One region of the Ectobacillus sp. JY-23 genome, then DNA from elsewhere that is predicted to be linked to it. Evidence: riboswitches for the same ligand, from Rfam matches in the RefSeq annotation. Region 1 holds a riboswitch; each other region holds the start of a gene.

The links. A riboswitch is a leader RNA that binds a small molecule or an ion and turns the genes downstream of it on or off. The one in region 1 is predicted to bind S-adenosylmethionine.
Region 2: linked by a shared signal. The riboswitch ahead of msrA (peptide-methionine (S)-S-oxide reductase MsrA) and the one ahead of MUG87_RS15475 (O-methyltransferase) in region 1 are both predicted to bind S-adenosylmethionine.
Region 3: linked by a shared signal. The riboswitch ahead of MUG87_RS03480 (LLM class flavin-dependent oxidoreductase) and the one ahead of MUG87_RS15475 (O-methyltransferase) in region 1 are both predicted to bind S-adenosylmethionine.

The regions. Positions count from the first base shown of each region.
Region 1 covers NZ_CP095462.1:3,049,445-3,055,115, forward strand. The annotation lists gene MUG87_RS15460 (GerAB/ArcD/ProY family transporter) at 1-952, opposite strand, end outside; gene MUG87_RS15465 (Ger(x)C family spore germination protein) at 966-2,171, opposite strand; gene MUG87_RS15470 (spore germination protein) at 2,173-3,693, opposite strand; SAM riboswitch class I at 3,908-4,012, shown strand; gene MUG87_RS15475 (O-methyltransferase) at 4,259-4,837, shown strand; gene MUG87_RS15480 (alpha/beta hydrolase) at 4,927-5,637, shown strand.
Region 2 covers NZ_CP095462.1:678,805-684,475, forward strand. The annotation lists gene MUG87_RS03520 (helix-turn-helix domain-containing protein) at 100-327, opposite strand; gene MUG87_RS03525 (phosphopantothenoylcysteine decarboxylase domain-containing protein) at 516-1,211, opposite strand; gene MUG87_RS03530 (hypothetical protein) at 1,278-1,439, opposite strand; SAM riboswitch class I at 1,581-1,677, shown strand; gene msrA (peptide-methionine (S)-S-oxide reductase MsrA) at 1,745-2,287, shown strand; gene MUG87_RS03540 (ABC transporter ATP-binding protein) at 2,658-3,362, opposite strand; gene MUG87_RS03545 (ABC transporter ATP-binding protein) at 3,352-4,152, opposite strand; gene MUG87_RS03550 (branched-chain amino acid ABC transporter permease) at 4,165-5,424, opposite strand; gene MUG87_RS03555 (branched-chain amino acid ABC transporter permease) at 5,435-5,671, opposite strand, start outside.
Region 3 covers NZ_CP095462.1:667,574-673,244, reverse strand. The annotation lists gene MUG87_RS03505 (peptide ABC transporter substrate-binding protein) at 1-36, shown strand, start outside; gene MUG87_RS03500 (class I SAM-dependent methyltransferase) at 186-893, shown strand; gene MUG87_RS03495 (hypothetical protein) at 951-1,283, opposite strand; gene MUG87_RS03490 (ATP-binding protein) at 1,439-2,665, shown strand; gene MUG87_RS03485 (hypothetical protein) at 2,835-3,494, shown strand; SAM riboswitch class I at 3,573-3,675, shown strand; gene MUG87_RS03480 (LLM class flavin-dependent oxidoreductase) at 3,748-4,797, shown strand; gene MUG87_RS03475 (ATP-grasp domain-containing protein) at 4,814-5,671, shown strand, end outside.

The DNA of each region.
Region 1 (5,671 bases):
AAGAAAGAACAACGACAAGGCCTAATGGATAGACAAGTTGTTTTTCTTCCTTAATACCAAACAACTGTGAAGCTCCTCTTGTGGCGGCATATAGGAAAACAATAATTTTAGAAAAGCCCAAAACAACCATAATGATAACAACAAAGGCATCTAGTCTTTCTAAGAAATCCCCAATTTTAATGAGAGAAACTGTTAAAAGAATCGGGAATGTAGCATGTGAGACTGCCTCTACTCCGATAGTAGCCAAGTGAAAAAGCATTTCAACCATTAATATACATCCGCTTATCACTACGGCGCCTATACTGATTTTGGTCACGTGTTTAGGTTCTTTTAAAAAGGGAAACAGCATTGTAAATGCAATCATTTCGCCAAAAGGAAAGGTTACTACGCCTGGAAATATTGTTTTTAATATAGGTTTCCAGCCTTCTGCCAGTACGGGCTTTATATAGTCAGGATGTACTGTGCCAGATACAAGCTGCAGAATAGTTAAAAGAGCAAAGGGAACAAGAATAAGCCAAATCATAACCATGGACATACGTCCAATCACTTCGAAGCCAAGGCTGGCTATATAAGCAACTGCCAGCATCATGCAGGTATTTAGAATAAAGGGAGACGTATACGGATATGCCGCTACAATTAAAAGTGAACCAAAATCTCGTAAAACGCGTGAACAAATGTATAAAAAGTATGCGATATAAAAAAGACCTACAATCTGTCCTAGTCGCTTCCCAAGCAGCTTCTGCAGATATTGTATAAGTGATAAGTTTGGGGCGTACTTATACAGTGAAATGTAGATAAGTAATGGAAGGATGGCCACTGCGGTTCCAATCAAGATGGCAATCCAAGCGTCTTGTTTAGCACTCTTTCCCACATCAAGGAGGACTGCGCTTCCCAGTTCAAATAAGATAATGATATAAAACATTTCAATTGTATACACGTGGTGTTTTTGCATAGTGTCCTCCTTGCTAACGGACTGTCGGGAAATGGTCTTGAATCATGCCGGAACGTCTAAGAGTGGTATGTACCGTAACGTGAAGCTTAGCTTTAGCAAATTGCTCTTCCCACTGTTTTTCATATGTGTTCCAAACCCGTGGGCTATTGCGATATAAAAATTCTCCAAAGCCGAAAATATCGCTCTTCTCTTGTTGGACAAGGCGCACTGCATGTTCAATTTCACGCTTTACTTCTTTACTCATCTTTGTTTCAATTTGCTTAATTACATCAGGATTGGTAATCGCAACATCTTCACAATCTACTGCTTCAATTTCGGCATCTTGGTATACGGAAACGTGTAGAATCGGGGTCCCTTGTTGAAAGCTTACCTTCTTTTTACTTTTGGCAAATAAGATTTCAGAACTAATGTACTTGTTTTTAGCGCATGCAGCTGAGACAATCGTATGTTTTAACTGATTACCTATATATAGGACAGCTTTTGCATCAGTGCCGTCAAGCCAGCGAACTAAACGCCCTTGCTTATTAAGAATACCTACGCCACTGAGTACAGAAGACACAGGGTGTGTTTGTTCTACATAGCTCGCTTGTGATTTTTTCTTGGTATCACCTTTGACAGTTACACCGCTGATAATTGCTTCTTTTCCTGGTGTGACAGTGTTCATTACGAGCTCGTTTAAAAGAACGTTGGGATTTTCTCCTAGTACCTGTCCCGTATTTTTTAGTTTTCCAATGATAGATTGAGTAGGAATTTTATTTAAAACAGTCAGAGTATCTAAAACAGTGCTGGCAGTCGTATCTCTTGCGATTACAACTGGAATATTAGTACGAAGACTTTGATCACGCTCGAGGGTGTCCAGTGCTTCAGCTAGACCACGGCGGGCCATTTCCTCTCCAAACACAATTAAAGCAGTATGGGCATAAAAATTTTGTCTCGAGATACTTTTAGAAGCATTGCGAGCCGCTGAGACAATTGTTTTTCCAAAGCCGCTTTGATTTAGGATTTGCAAGCCGCTGTTACCACCAGAGCCTCCTTGTGTGCCGGCGGCTTGACTCGGGTCCACAATTTGAAAGGTAACTTTATACTGATGTTCGTTTACTATATCGATTCCCATTCCAATTACAACAGCCATTTCATTTAATTCTGCTTGACTTCCGCACCCTGCTTGATAGATCAGCATACAAATAAGAGCTATATAGCCCATAATTCGTTTCAGCATGTTACGATTCTCCTTTTTGCGGTGATCGGACTGTTTGTTTAGGGGTTGAATTTGTCTTGATATCAAAAACTCTTGCCCAAAAACTTTTCTGACTAGATCTTTGCGCACCTTGCACACCGGGAAGCTTGGTACTAACAAACAGTTCTCCAAAGGAGTAGAGACTACATGTATGAGCTAAAAGGACAAGAAACCCGAGCAAGATTCCGTAAAAGCCTAGTAAGAATGCTGCTATCATAAGAACGAAGCGAAGAATCCTGGCAGTAGCAGCCAAATTATAGCTAGGCAGTGTAAAGCTCGAGATGGCTGTGATGGAGACCACTATAATCATCGCAGTCGATACGATTCCTGCTTGTACCGCCGCTTGTCCTAATACAATCGCTCCAACGATAGAAACAGTTGGGCCAATGATACGAGGCATGCGTATGCCAGCTTCTCTAAGAAGCTCAAACAGCAGCTCCATCAAAAAAGCCTCTATAATGGCTGGAAATGGAATACCTTCCCGCTGTGCATATAGACTGATTAAAAGGTGTGTTGGAAGCATGGATTGATGATGTGTAATTAAAGAGATATAGATGGAAGGTGCAAGCAAAGCAACCAAAAAGGATACAAACCGCAGTCCTCGTATAAAATAGCCAATCTGTTTTCTTTCGTAATAATCCTCTGGTGATTGGAAGAATTGAAAAAAGGAGACAGGTGCAATTAAAACGAATGGTGTTCCATCCACAAATACAGCGACCCGCCCTTGTGAGATGTCGCTTGCTACTACATCAGGTCGCTCTGTGTGATAAACGGTTGGGAATACGGTGTGTGTATTATTTTCAATCAGCCTTTCAATATCACCTGACTCTAAAACCATATCCAGATTACTTGTTTGCAGCTTGTTTTGCACTTTCATCAGCACTTCTTCATCAACAATGCCTTCTACGTACATAATTTCTACGCTTGTCTGTGAAAGTGTTCCAATCTCCATGGCTTCAACCCTCAGTTTAGGATTTTTAATTTTTCTGCGCACTAGAGCTGTGTTTGTTCTAATACTCTCTACGAAGCCTTCCTTTGGTCCTCGAATTGTTGTTTGTGTTGATGGTTCGGTAATAGAGCGGCGTTCGCCTCCGCGCGTGCTCGCGATGATTGCTATGTGACATCCATCAATAAATACCGCGGTGTCACCCTCCAAAATGGCTCGAAATACTTCCTTCCATCTAGAAGTAAGATTCAGTCCGCTTGTGGTTACTAAATTATTTTGCAGACAAGACGCTATTCCGTCTGTTGTCATTCGTTCGTTTGTGTCCCATAGCTCTATTAAAGGTTGAATAACAGATTTTGATACCAGCTTTTCATCAGAAAGCCCTTCAATTCGTACAAGAGTAGCGGAAGAGAGATGTTTTTTTCCTAGTGTTATATGTCGTATAGATAGGTCTGTGCTGTCGCCGAAATCCTGTTGAATGCGAGCTGTATTTTGGACTAAAGAGATGAAAATTTCGTCTTTATGTTCTTCTTGTTGCATCACATGATGATTTTTCATAGAAACGTACTCACCTTAATTTTTTGGCTGTTAACAATCGTATCTCCTATTTTAAGGATGTTTATTCTTCATACTCTATTTGGAGCAAAGAAAATGAAAATCTGATAGAAATACGAATAGGCATACATAGAGTGTTAGGCGATTCTAATTCGACGCGTATATAATTACATTGACTTTTCGTATATATTTACTTAGAATTTTAAAAAGACGTAATTTCTTATCTAGAGAGGTGGAGGGACTGGCCCTTTGAAGCCTCGGCAACGGATTCCTTTGGAATACCGTGCCAATTCCAGCAAGCTGCGCGCTTGGAAGATGAGAAAGGACGAAGATGCTTTTGTGAGGTAAAAGTATGTTCAGCTCCTTTCTTGGTGTAGGAAAGGGGCTTTTTTATGTATAGGCTGTGTTAAAGCCCAATGTTAATCATTTGCACTTGTTGATTGGAGTGAAAGGGATGAGACTCCCTGACCGCTCGCTGAAAGCGAACCCCCGTAACGGAAAGCAACAACAAACCATTAACCGAGCCTATGTATAAAAAATCAAAAGCCCTACATAAAAGGAGGATGAAATGAAACAGATAGAGCAGCAAGCACCGTCTGCATATTTACAGATTATAAAAGAATCAAAGAAGATTGGTTTTAATCAATTTTGTGACTATAAAACAGGCTTTTTCTTAAAAGGATTAGCCGCAGCGAAACAAAGTGGCAGATTTTTAGAACTGGGAACAGGAACAGGGGCATCGGCTTCTTGGATTTTAGAAGGTATGGATGAAACCAGCACATTGATAACTGTTGATATTGATCCTGCTGTTCACGCCGTAGCAAAACAAATGCTGGGACATGATACACGTATTACATTTCATTGCGAAGAGGGAAGTGCATTTATTCAAACGATGACCGAAACGTTCGACTTTATCTTTGCGGATACATGGCCAGGAAAATTCGACTTGCTGGATAAAACACTAGAGCAGCTGAATGTTGGTGGATTTTATGTCATTCATGACGTATTACCGCATGAAAAATTGCCGGAAGAGTACCGTATTAAAGCGCCAACGTTAGTGCAAGCATTGCGAAATAGAAAAGATATGACTATAACTGAGATGGACTGGTCTACAGGCGTATTACTAGCAATTAAAACAGCAGAATAAATATAAGAGGAGATTCTAAACATCAGCGTATTGCTCCTTAAAAAAAGTGATAGATTAAGTAAAAAGTGAAAACTGTGAGGAATCTTACGATGAAAAAATGGATGAAAATAATTCTATTATCTTTCATAGCGCTATTGGTATTTATAACCGCATGCTTTTTGATTTGGGCGCAAGCTGCTTATAAGCCCACAAAAGAGGCTCTTTCTCTTGTGCAAAACAAAGAAGATGGAGCTATGGTATTTGGCAATCCAAATGCTGAAACAGGTATTATCTTTTACCAAGGTGCAAAAGTAGAGGCGGAGGCATACAGCTATATTGGATACGAGCTACAAAAGAAAGGCTACTTCACTGTTATACCGCAGTTGCCATTGCGTTTTGCCATTTTTGATGTCAATAAGGCAGACGAAATCATCAAGAGCTACCCACAGGTAAGAAGGTGGTATATAGCGGGTCATTCTTTAGGGGGAGCGATGGGTGCTAGGTACGCTTATGAAAATAAAGATAAAGTCGCTGGGATCATGTTTCTGGCTGCTTATCCAGCAGATGACCTTTCCAACACGTCTATTCCAATTCTGTCCGTTTATGGTGAAAGAGATGGAGTGGCTACGCTGTCACAAATGAAAGAGAAAGAACAGCTTCTTTCCAAAAACACTACTCTACATATGATTAAGGGTGGAAATCATGCTCACTTTGGCATGTATGGTGAGCAAAAGGGCGATAATAAAAGTACGATTACAGCAAAGCAGCAACAAAAGGAAACCATTGAAGTTATGACAGAATGGTTAAATAGGCAACACTAAGGAGACAACGTATGAGCGTTGTCTTTTTATATGG
Region 2 (5,671 bases), 1.5 Mb from region 1:
GAGAAGAAAGAGCAAAGCCTTTCTCTACCTTAGAGTGGTACTTGCTAATGAAAAAAGACGTTGATTATCAACGTCTTTTTTCATTTCATGAGAAGATCATTACAAATTAAGAGATTGAAAGAATTCACCTAAGCTGATACCAAGCGCCAAACAGATTTTTTGCAAGGATGCAATAGTTGCACCACGCTGCCCTCTCTCCACCATACCGATGAAGTTTTTATGAAGGTTAGACTGCTCCGCCAAATCCGCTTGTGACAACCCATTCTTCATTCTTTCTGATTTAATCGTGCTCCCGATTTTCACCAGTAATTGTTCTTCTGTTTGCATTTTTAATCACCCGAACATAACAATTTGTGAAAAGCTGAATGCAGCCCCGCCTTTGAACCCTTCTCCCTGAAATCCCCATATTCCCGTAAAGATTACTAGCTTTTTCTAAGTACATACTATATCAAACCAACTTTTATTGCACAATATATATCTCAAAAAAAGCTTAAAATTGATAATGTTGCACACGATTATAGTGTATAACTAAACATGGAAAGATGCTCTGCAATGCATTGTAGCAAGCGCTTTGCAGTTTCTTCTTTTCCTTCACACATCGTTACATGTCCCTCTTTGTCTACGATGTAATGAACTGCTTCAGTTGTATACAGTGAATCGGATGCATTTGCCACCATAAGTTCTGCCCTCGAACTTTTCATACGAAGATTTGCTCTTTCTAACAACACTTCTCGTTCTACATCACTTTCTAGTTTAAATCCAACCAAAAGTGATGCTGGGCTCCATTCTTTAATAAAGTTAATCACTTTAGGTGCTTTTTTAAAGTGAATAATAGGTGGGTGGTCACTAGAAATTTTACCTTTATTCGGTAATTCTTCACCAGCTGGTGTCACCATCTTGTCGACAATCCAATCAGACCCTGCAGCTGCCATAATCACAGCATCCACACGCTCATTTGTAACAATCTCTTTGACTTTGTCACTCAAATCTAAAATTCCCTCAAACGTACATGTTTGCAAAAGTTGTCCGGTTTTTACTACTGGTTTTTTAGCGAAATACCCATGTAAGTAAATGACACGTGCACCAAGAGACAGTGCTTCTTCTGCCAATAAGCTTCCAATCGTTCCTTTCGCCATATTTGTGTGACCGCGCACATTGTCCCACTTTTCTAAGCAACCGCCACTTGTAATTAGAATAGTTTTTCCCTTCATACTCTTCACCCTTTACCTTTTTCTTTTATATTACGAAAAAAACAAACATTTTCCTACGTTTTTCAATTATTGAGGTCGACTTTGCTTGGTAGCACCAGCAAAAATCCACCCTTGTTGTTCTACAAATTGGGTAAAGGCCTGCAAAAATTCCTCGTGAGAAACTTCCCCTTCATCGCCATTTACCAACACTATCCCTTCTATTTCCACACCACTTTTATTTTGCCTCATACTCATTCCTCCGTGATCTAATTTTTTCTTGCAGTGAAGGGCGTTACCTCTTTAAACAACTGCAATCAAATAATTTGTTGTTAGTATGTGCAAAAAAATTTGTACTTACTGCATGTATCTTATATAATAAAGCTTACATAATTCTTATCCAGAGAGGTCTAGGGATCGGCCCGTTAAAGCCTCGGCAACCCCGTTATGGAAGGTGCCAACTCCGGCAGGTAATCCTGCAAGATAAGAAGAAGACTTTGGACGCAAAATCCCTTCTTCGCTCATGAAGAAGGGATTTTTTTAATGAAAGGATGAGGATGATGACAAAACAATACGAACTCGCAACATTTGCTGGTGGCTGCTTTTGGTGTATGGTAAAACCTTTTGATGAACTACCAGGTATTCATAACGTAGTCTCTGGCTACAGCGGGGGACATGTAGAAAATCCAACTTACGAACAGGTAAAAACCGGTACAACAGGTCATTATGAAGTTGTACAAATTACATTTGACCCCGATGTATTTCCTTATGAAAAGTTATTATCTTTATATTGGCCCCAAATTGATCCGACTGATGCGGAAGGTCAGTTTTTTGATCGCGGTCCGCAATATCGTGCTGCTATTTTTTATCACAATGACAAGCAAAAACAAGCCGCTCAAAAGTCTAAACAAGAACTAATTGTCAGTGGTCAATTCAACAAGCCCATTGTAACAGAAATTTTACCCGCTTCTCCGTTTTACGAAGCCGAAGAATATCATCAGCACTTCTATAAAAAGAATCCAGAAAAATATAAACAAGAGCGTGTTGAATCCGGTCGCGACGCCTTCATTGCCGAGCATTGGGCACAAGAAACGAAATGAGTTTCCCAATATTACCCGTACATATTTTTTTGCTCACAAGAAGCTAAGAAAAAAGTAGGTGATATTATGGCATACGAAACTTTATTCTCCCATTTTATCGGGACACAGCGCGTTACACGTTTACGTCATTCTGAAACTGGCGCATTATAGACTACACACCAGATGCGCCCGGCAATCCAATCTCTCCAGACATACAACAGTACGTGCGAGCGCATCTTGACCAAATTAGTAGCGGTGATACCGATTATGACGGTTTAATCTTGTAAAGTTTTACTTTTTCATTAGATATTGCTAAAGCTTTCTATGGGTAAAGAGAACTTTAACAAAGACTTTCATAAAAGAAAAGAAGCTCCTTGGAGCTTCTTTTCTTTTATGCTAAATACGCTTCTTTTACAATATCATCGTTCATAAGTACACGACCCTCACCGACCATTTTGATTTCGCCGGTCTGAATGACGTATCCCCGATGCGCAATTTGTAAAGCTTGATACGCATTTTGCTCAACAAGTAAAATGGTCATTCCTTCTTTATTAAGTTCATGGATAATTTCAAAAATTTGTTCTACAACAATTGGGGCAAGTCCCATGGACGGCTCATCGAGCATTAATAAATGAGGACCACTCATTAATGCACGACCGATTGCAAGCATTTGTTGCTCACCGCCACTCATTGTACCGCCTAACTGATTTATGCGTTCTTTTACGCGTGGAAAGTAATGAAAAACCCGTTCCATTCTTTCACCAATCACCTTTTTATCTTTTACCGAAAATGCTCCCATTTCTAAATTTTCTCGAACAGTAAGTCGTGGAAAAATGCGGCGCCCTTCTGGAACATGAGCAATACCAGATATGGCAGTAACATGAGGTGGCTGTTTTGTAATATCATTTCCTTCAAAGATAATTTGTCCAGTTTTTGGTATAACTTGCCCACTAATTGTTTTAAGCGTTGTTGATTTACCCGCACCATTACTGCCGATAAGTGTTACAATCTCTCCTTTATCTACACGGACATTAAGACCCTTTAGGGCATGAATGCCACCATAGTACGCATTAATATCTTTGAGTTCAATTAACATTCTGTCCCCTCCCCTCGTTCGCAACCACGGCACTTTTTCCAAGGTACGCTTCAATCACATTTCGGTTGTTACGAATCTCAACAGGTTTTCCTTCTGCAATTTTCTCGCCGTGATCGAGTACTACAATATGTTCAGAAATTTCCATAACAAGCTTCATATCATGTTCAATTAGTACGATTGTTACATCAAGTTCTTCTCGCATACGATAAATTAAGTCCGTAAGTTCCTTTGTTTCCTTAGGGTTCATACCTGCTGCAGGTTCATCAAGTAGCAACAACTTTGGCTTTGTCGCCAGTGCTCTGGCAATTTCAAGGCGACGCTGTGCACCGTACGATAAATTTTGCGCTTCTTCATTAAAAAATTCCGCCAGCCCTACATATTCAAGCAAGCGATAGCCTTCTTTTTTCGCATCCGCTTCTTCCTTTCTAACATGCGGCAATGCCAAAAGTGTACCAAGGAATGTACCTTTTAAATGATTATGAAAGCCCACCATAACGTTTTCCAGAACCGTCATTTCATTAAACAAACGAATATTTTGAAAGGTACGCGAAATACCGCATTTAGAAATATCATGAGGTTTCAATCCAACAAGCGCATAATTGCCAAGACTAATCTCACCTTCGTCTGGCTTATATACGCCAGTAATCATATTAAAAAAAGTCGTTTTGCCGGCGCCATTTGGACCGATAACCGCTGTAATAGACCCGCGCTTTACTGTCATATCAACATCTTTGACTGCAGTTAGACCGCCAAATCGCTTTGTTAGGCCTTTTACTGTTAAAATATTCATATTGATCCCTCCTTACGCGCCGAACGCTTTTTCTTTGGATTTTGGCGGTATATCATCTGTAACCTCTGCTATGCTCAGCTTGCGATTTTTCGCAGGAATTAAGCCTTGCGGACGATACAATGCAAATAAAATGAGAATGCCACCAAAGATGAATCGCTGCATTTTTGCAGGTGACAGAGCATCCGGAATGGTTAATACACCATTCATACTCAATTGATTTAACCAGTTTGTAATTTCTGTGAGCACCTGCAAGTTCAAAATTGTCATAACCGCAGCACCGAGAATAACCCCAGGTACACTGCCCATACCGCCTAAAATCACCATAACTAGGATGGTAATGGATTCAAGCAATGTAAAGCTAGTCGGATCTACGAAGGTTTGCTTAGCTGCAAATACGACACCCATCATACCGGAGAATGAAGCGCCAATTGCAAATGCTAAAAGTTTCGTACGCACTAGATGAATCCCCATCGCCTGCGCAGCAATTTCATTTTCCCGAACCGCTTTCCATGAACGACCTATTTTAGAATACTCTAACCGTCTTACACCGAATATAACAAAAAGCAGGATGGCCAGGACAATATAGTAAAATTGACTGGAATTATTCAGCGTCATACCGAATAGCTCAGGTGATTTAATAGAGGACAACCCCATCGCACCGTTTGTAATGTTAACCGGCTTGTCCAAGTTATTAAATACAATGCGAATAATTTCACCGAATCCAAGGGTTACAATTGCCAAATAATCTCCTTTTACACGTAAAACAGGAATACCGAGAAGTACGCCCATAATAGCTGCCATTAAGCAACCGAGCAGAATAAAAATCCAAAAACTTTCACCCGACAATGGGTATTGACCGAATGGCATAAAATTATTGGCCTGCGCCGTTGCAAAAATACCATACGTGTAGGCTCCTACAGCAAAGAAAGCAACAAAACCAAGATCGAGAAGACCTGCAAAGCCAACTACAATATTAAGACCTAACGCCATTGCCACATAAATACCAACCAATGTCGCCACTTCCATATACGCCTCGTAGGAAGGACCTCCATTCGCTGAAAACGGCAATAATATCACCATGACGAACAAACCAATCAACCATTTCACCTTCCCAGAAAATCTCGTGAAGTATAATAGTAAAAGAGAAAGCAATAGAAGTAAAAATGCAGTAACGGATTTTTGAGCAAAATAGAGACTTAAAGATGTAACGAGTACATATACAGCAAGAAACACAGCCTGTAGCATCTTATTTTCCTTTAGGTTTGTCAACATATTCTCTCACCTACACTTTCTCTGTAACTGCTTTTCCAAAAATACCTTCCGGCTTGAAAATCAGTACCAAAATTAAAATTGCAAATGCAAATACATCTTTATATTCTCCTCCAAGGACACCGCCTGAGAGAATGGACAGATTCGCTGCTGCAAACATTTCTAGTAACCCTAGCAAAATGCCTCCAAACATCGCGCCGCGGATATTCCCAATACCGCCAAGCACTGCTGCGGTAAATGCTTTTAACCC
Region 3 (5,671 bases), 1.5 Mb from region 1:
TGGGTATACCTAACAGAGAAAGAAGACAAGAAATAATAAAAAAGAGAGCCTCGGCTCTCTTTTTTTATGTGAGAGAATTTTCTGTTAAAAAATCAGTTTGTTTCTTTTTCTATATTGATGTTATATCACCTTTTAGGAGTATTTCGCATACATATACAGCAAAAAAGATAGCGGGGAGCATATGTATGTATTCTTATATTGATTTTTTAGCCCTGTTTGGTGTGGGTAGTGCACATCCAGGCGGATTTGCTCTTACAAAACAATTATTAAAGCTTTTGCCGCTCAACTCAAATACAAAAGTGTTGGACCTTGGTTGTGGCACTGGCAAAACAGCTGTGTATATTGCCAAACAGTATGGATGTCAGGTGACAGCACTGGATTATCATCCTGTTATGATTGAAAAAGCCAAACAAAGAATATTACGAGAAAATGTCAATATAGAATTGGTACACGGCAATGCGGAACAATTACCGTTTGCGGATGAAAGCTTTGATATTATTATTACAGAGTCTGTTGTAGCGTTTACTAGTATCTCTCGTACATTATCACAGCTATATCGGGTGCTACGAAAACAAGGCTATGTAGCGGGTACAGAGATGACTGTTGAAAGGCCTTTGCATGCCCAGGAATACGCATATATTAGACAATTATACGGTGCTGCAGAATATTTAACAGAACAACAGTGGTATGAGTACTTTACTAAGCAAGGTTTTCAATGTGTGGACGTGATACACAGAGACACAGTGGCAACAGCGCAATATGAGTGGACACCAGAATGGGATATCTCCGCAAATATTTCTCCATCTCTCTATGAAATATGGGAGCAACATGAAAAGATTTTAGCTATGTATGGCCATGTACTTGGACACCGTGTGTTTCGATGTCAAAAGTAAGAAGGAACCTTGTATGAGGCTCCTTCTTTGTATGAGATGCGGTTCGAATAACAAACATTAAAAGAAGAATAGAGCTGCTAAAGCGATACCCACAATAAATCCTAACCCAAGTGCATACGCACCGCCATAATAGTCATCGTCACATCTTCCGCGGCAATCCCTTCTCTCGTAACCATAGCGATTGCGATCTTCATTGTACCCATATACTTCTTCATCGTATGGAATATAGCCAAAGCCACGATTATATCGTTGTCGAACAGGCTCAATCCAAACGGAATCATCGGAAACCTTTTTAATCCTTCCGATATGATAGTTACCAGATTTGTCTTGAATACGTACAACTCTGCCATTATATTGACAGCATAGATGATAACATTGTTGTCGGTTCATTATAAACCTCCTTTCACCTCATGATAGAGTATGACAAAGGACAAACATTGCTTGTGTGAATATCTCGAATGTATGAGTAAAAAGAAGTATAAGCATTGCATTTATCTGTAAAAATTTATAGTATTAGAGGGATATAGATAGATAGGGGATAGATGATGCTGGCTGAGAAATTACTGTTACATATTTTAATTATTATGGCACCGATGTTTTTTTATGGGTTATTTATAGAACACCACTCATTGAAGAAATCAAAGATACTCGGCGGTATACTTCAAGGAGTAGCGGCCTGTTTATGTATGTTATTTCCATTTGTAAGCCACGGGTTTCATTGGGATTTACGATATGTCCCTATCATTGTAGCTTTTTTGTATGGAGGCCCGAAAGCAGGAACAATCGCCTTCTTAATGGTCATATGTATGCGCATTGCAATCGGTGGTCCTCTTGTTTTATATGGTATAGGTATTATTGTGTTATCTGTGTTGTTTTCTTTTATGTTCGTAAAGCGATTTTATGAACATCCATCAAACCACAGAATCATCATAGGTGTGTTAATGGGTTTTTGGTCTGCTTTCTCTGCTACCCTAACCGTGTTGTTTTACATGTGGAACACAAAATCCTGGAAAGGTGGCCTGGCTGATGATTTAGTACCTATTGCGCTCATTCAGATGCTAGGTATGACTGCTTCTGTTTTAATGCATGAACGAATTGTGGAACGAATTGTGATGCGCCAAGAGATGGAACGTGTCGAAAAAATGAATACACTCGGAGAGTTGGCGGCATCGATTGCTCACGAAGTACGAAATCCTCTTACTGTAGTGAAGGGCTTTTTACAAATGATGAAGCAAGGTGAAAATTATCAATATGTGCCGCTTGTGCTGAGTGAAGTAGAACGAGCAGAAAAGATTATTAGCGACTATCTTAATTTTGCCAAACCACAATTTCAAGAAAAAAGGCGTTTTTGTTTAGATATTGTATTAAATGAGGTTTGTATATTGCTAGAACCATTAGCTATGAACAAAGGAATTTCTTTACAAGTTAAAATTGGGGCAAATCCACTTCTTGAGACCGATGCAGATCAGTTGAAACAAGCATTATTGAATATTATTAAAAATGCCATTGAAGCTACCTCATCAGGAGGTGTAGTTGTTGCAACTGCTGCTGTAAAAAGTGGTGTTGAAATTCGAATTGTGGACACTGGGAAAGGGATGACCACCGAGCAGCTTAAAAGAATCGGAACATTGTTTTACACAACGAAAGACCAGGGAACTGGACTCGGGACATTGGTCTCTTTGCGTATTATTAACACAATGAACGGAACACTGATGTATAAAAGCCAACCAGGAGTCGGTACAGAAGCTACCATTACGTTACCTACAGTATAATCTTCACCCCCATAAAACAAGAGAATACCGGGTATACTAATGCAACAATACAAATAACAGTCTTTTAGCTGTATTGTAAGTTGATAAAGGGGCGTCTAAAATGCGATACCGGCTACTTTTATTGATATGTTTTATCATTCTTGGAGGTTGTGCGACAGGAACAGCCAATTTGAGAGTGCATAAAAATGGCAGTGCTGATGCAACAATTCAATTTGCGCTAAAACAGGAGTTAAAGCGTTATACAGCTGATTTAAATCCATTTTCGTCTATGGAAGATGTACTTCGCAATCAAGGGTTTCAGATAGAGGAGTTTAATCGTCAAAAAGAATTTGGCTTTGAAGCAAAGCGTCACTATCATTCATTGCGTGAATTACAAGGAAGTGCAGCGACAAGTATTCCTGCCAGTGTAGAGAGTCGTATGTTACATGTTTCGTATGAAGAAAAACACTCTCTATTTTTTACGACGTATCGCGTACGTGCAAGGGTTGATTTACAACCTTTGTATGATGATTTTCTATACACGTTTACTCGTAAGTTCCAAGCCGCGGATTGGACAGCGAACTATATTGGAGATGAGCTTACTAAACAGTTGTTGCTTCATGTGAGAGTCATATTACCCATTAGAGCGTCATCGTCTAATGCAACGCAGATTGCTAAAGGCGGCAAAGAACTGGAGTGGAAAATGAGCTTACGTAAGGTTAACGATTTGCGTATGGAAGTAAAAGTGCCTCGTATACGCAACTTTGCCGTAGCCGCTGGAACAGGACTATTATTTTTGATTATTCTGTTCGTTTGGTGGAAAAAACGCCGTCTGCAAAAAAAGAAATAATTGTATAAATTTTCGGAATTACATTGACTTTTATACGAGTAATCCTTACAATTGTGAATACAACTGTATATCGTTATTTTCTTATCTAGAGAGGTGGAGGGACTGGCCCTTTGAAGCCTCGGCAACGGATTTACTATAATACCGTGCCAAGTCCAGCAAGCATCTGCTTGAAAGATAGGGGAATGAAGTATTTGTATATTTCAGCCTCTTTCTGTCTTTAGAAAGAGGCTTTTCGTCTAAAAGGAGGATTGCTATGAAATATGGATTTTGGATGCCGATTTTTGGTGGGTGGCTCCGTAATGTAGATTATGAACATATGCCGCCAACCTATGCGTATGCAAAAGAAGTAGCACAAGTAGCTGAGCGCTGGGGATATGATACGACTCTTATTGCTGAATTATATCTTAATGATATTAAAGGGCCAGAGCACGACTCATTAGAAGCTTGGACGACAGCTGCAGCTTTAGCAGCTGTTACAGAGAAGATTGAAATTATGACTGCAATTCGACCAGGGTTTCATAACCCAGCTGTGGCAGCTAAAATGACTGCCAACATTGATCATATCAGCAAGGGTCGTTTTACACTGAATGTGGTTTCAGCTTGGTGGGCAGAAGAAGCGAGGCAATACGGCGGTATTTTTTCAGAGCATGATGAACGATACGAGCGTACGAATGAATTTGTAGATGTATTAAAGGGGCTATGGACAGAAGAAACCTTTACATATGAAGGTAAATATTATCATATTGAAAATGCAAAGCTTGCTCCAAAACCTGTACAAAGACCGAATCCTATTTTGTATGCGGGCGGGGAAAGTGAAAAAGGCAAGCAAAGTATTGCATCTTTTGCGGATGCGTATGTAATGCATGGAGGGACACCTGAAGAAGTTAGCATAAAGATTGCTGACATGAAGGCGCGCAGACAAGAAATTGGTAGGGAAGCATTTCATTCCTTTGGTATGGCCGCATATGTAATTTGCCGCGATACAGAAGAGGAAGCAACAGAAGAACTACAACGTATCACAGATATAAAAACTGGAAGTGCATACGCTGGATATGACGATTTTGTGAGCAAATCACAGCTTGAACAACAAGTAAAGCTATATGATTACTCAGTTTCTAATCGTGGGTTACGTCCTAACTTAATTGGAACACCTGAACAAATTGCAGAGCGTATTCTAGCTTTTGAACAAGCTGGTGTGGACTTATTATTACTACAATTTTCACCGCAACTAGAAGAGATGGAGAGATTTGCTAAGCATGTGATGCCGTTAGTTGAACGAAAAAGAAATCAGATTACAACATAGAAAGAGAGTGGAAATGATGGGGAAAATTTATGTAATTCACGAAAACAGTGAGTGGACAGTGCATTTAACAAAGCGATTGGAAGAGTTGAAACTACCTTATGAAGAATGGCATCTCAATGAAGGTTGTATTGATTTATCAACGGAGCCACCTGAAGGTATCTTTTTTAGTCGCATGAGCGCATCTGCACATACAAGGGGACATCGTTATGCACCGGAATATACAGCAGCCGTTTTGCATTGGTTAGAGGCACATGGTCGTAAAGTATATAATGGCAGCCGTGCGCTTTCTCTAGAGGTTAGTAAAGTACTGCAGTATCTTGAGCTTGAAAAGCATGGTGTACGAACACCAAAAACGGCTGTTGCGGTAGGTCGTTCGCAAATTTTAGAAGCGGCAAAGCGCTTTGATGGATGTCCTTTTATTACAAAGCATAATCGCGCTGGTAAAGGTCTTGGTGTGCAGTTGTTTCAAAGTGTGGAAGCACTGCAGAGATATGTGGAAAGTCAAGCGTTTGAAGAACCTGTTGATGGCATCACATTGGTGCAAGAATATATCCATTCGCCTGAGTCTTATATTACACGCTGTGAATTTGTAGGGGGCAAGTTCGTTTATGCCGTGCGTGTCGATACAACAGAAGGATTCCAATTGTGCCCTGCAGATGCTTGTCAAATTGGAGACTTATTCTGCCCTGTAGGAGAGGAAGTAGAAACAAAGCCAAAGTTTCAAATAATAAACGATTTTCAGGAAGATGTTATTGCAAGCTATGAAAACGTGCTTGCGGCTAACGGAATCAGCGTAGCCGGCATTGAGTTTATACGCGATGCAAACGGAATTATTTACACGTATGACATTAATACAAATACAAACTATAATTCT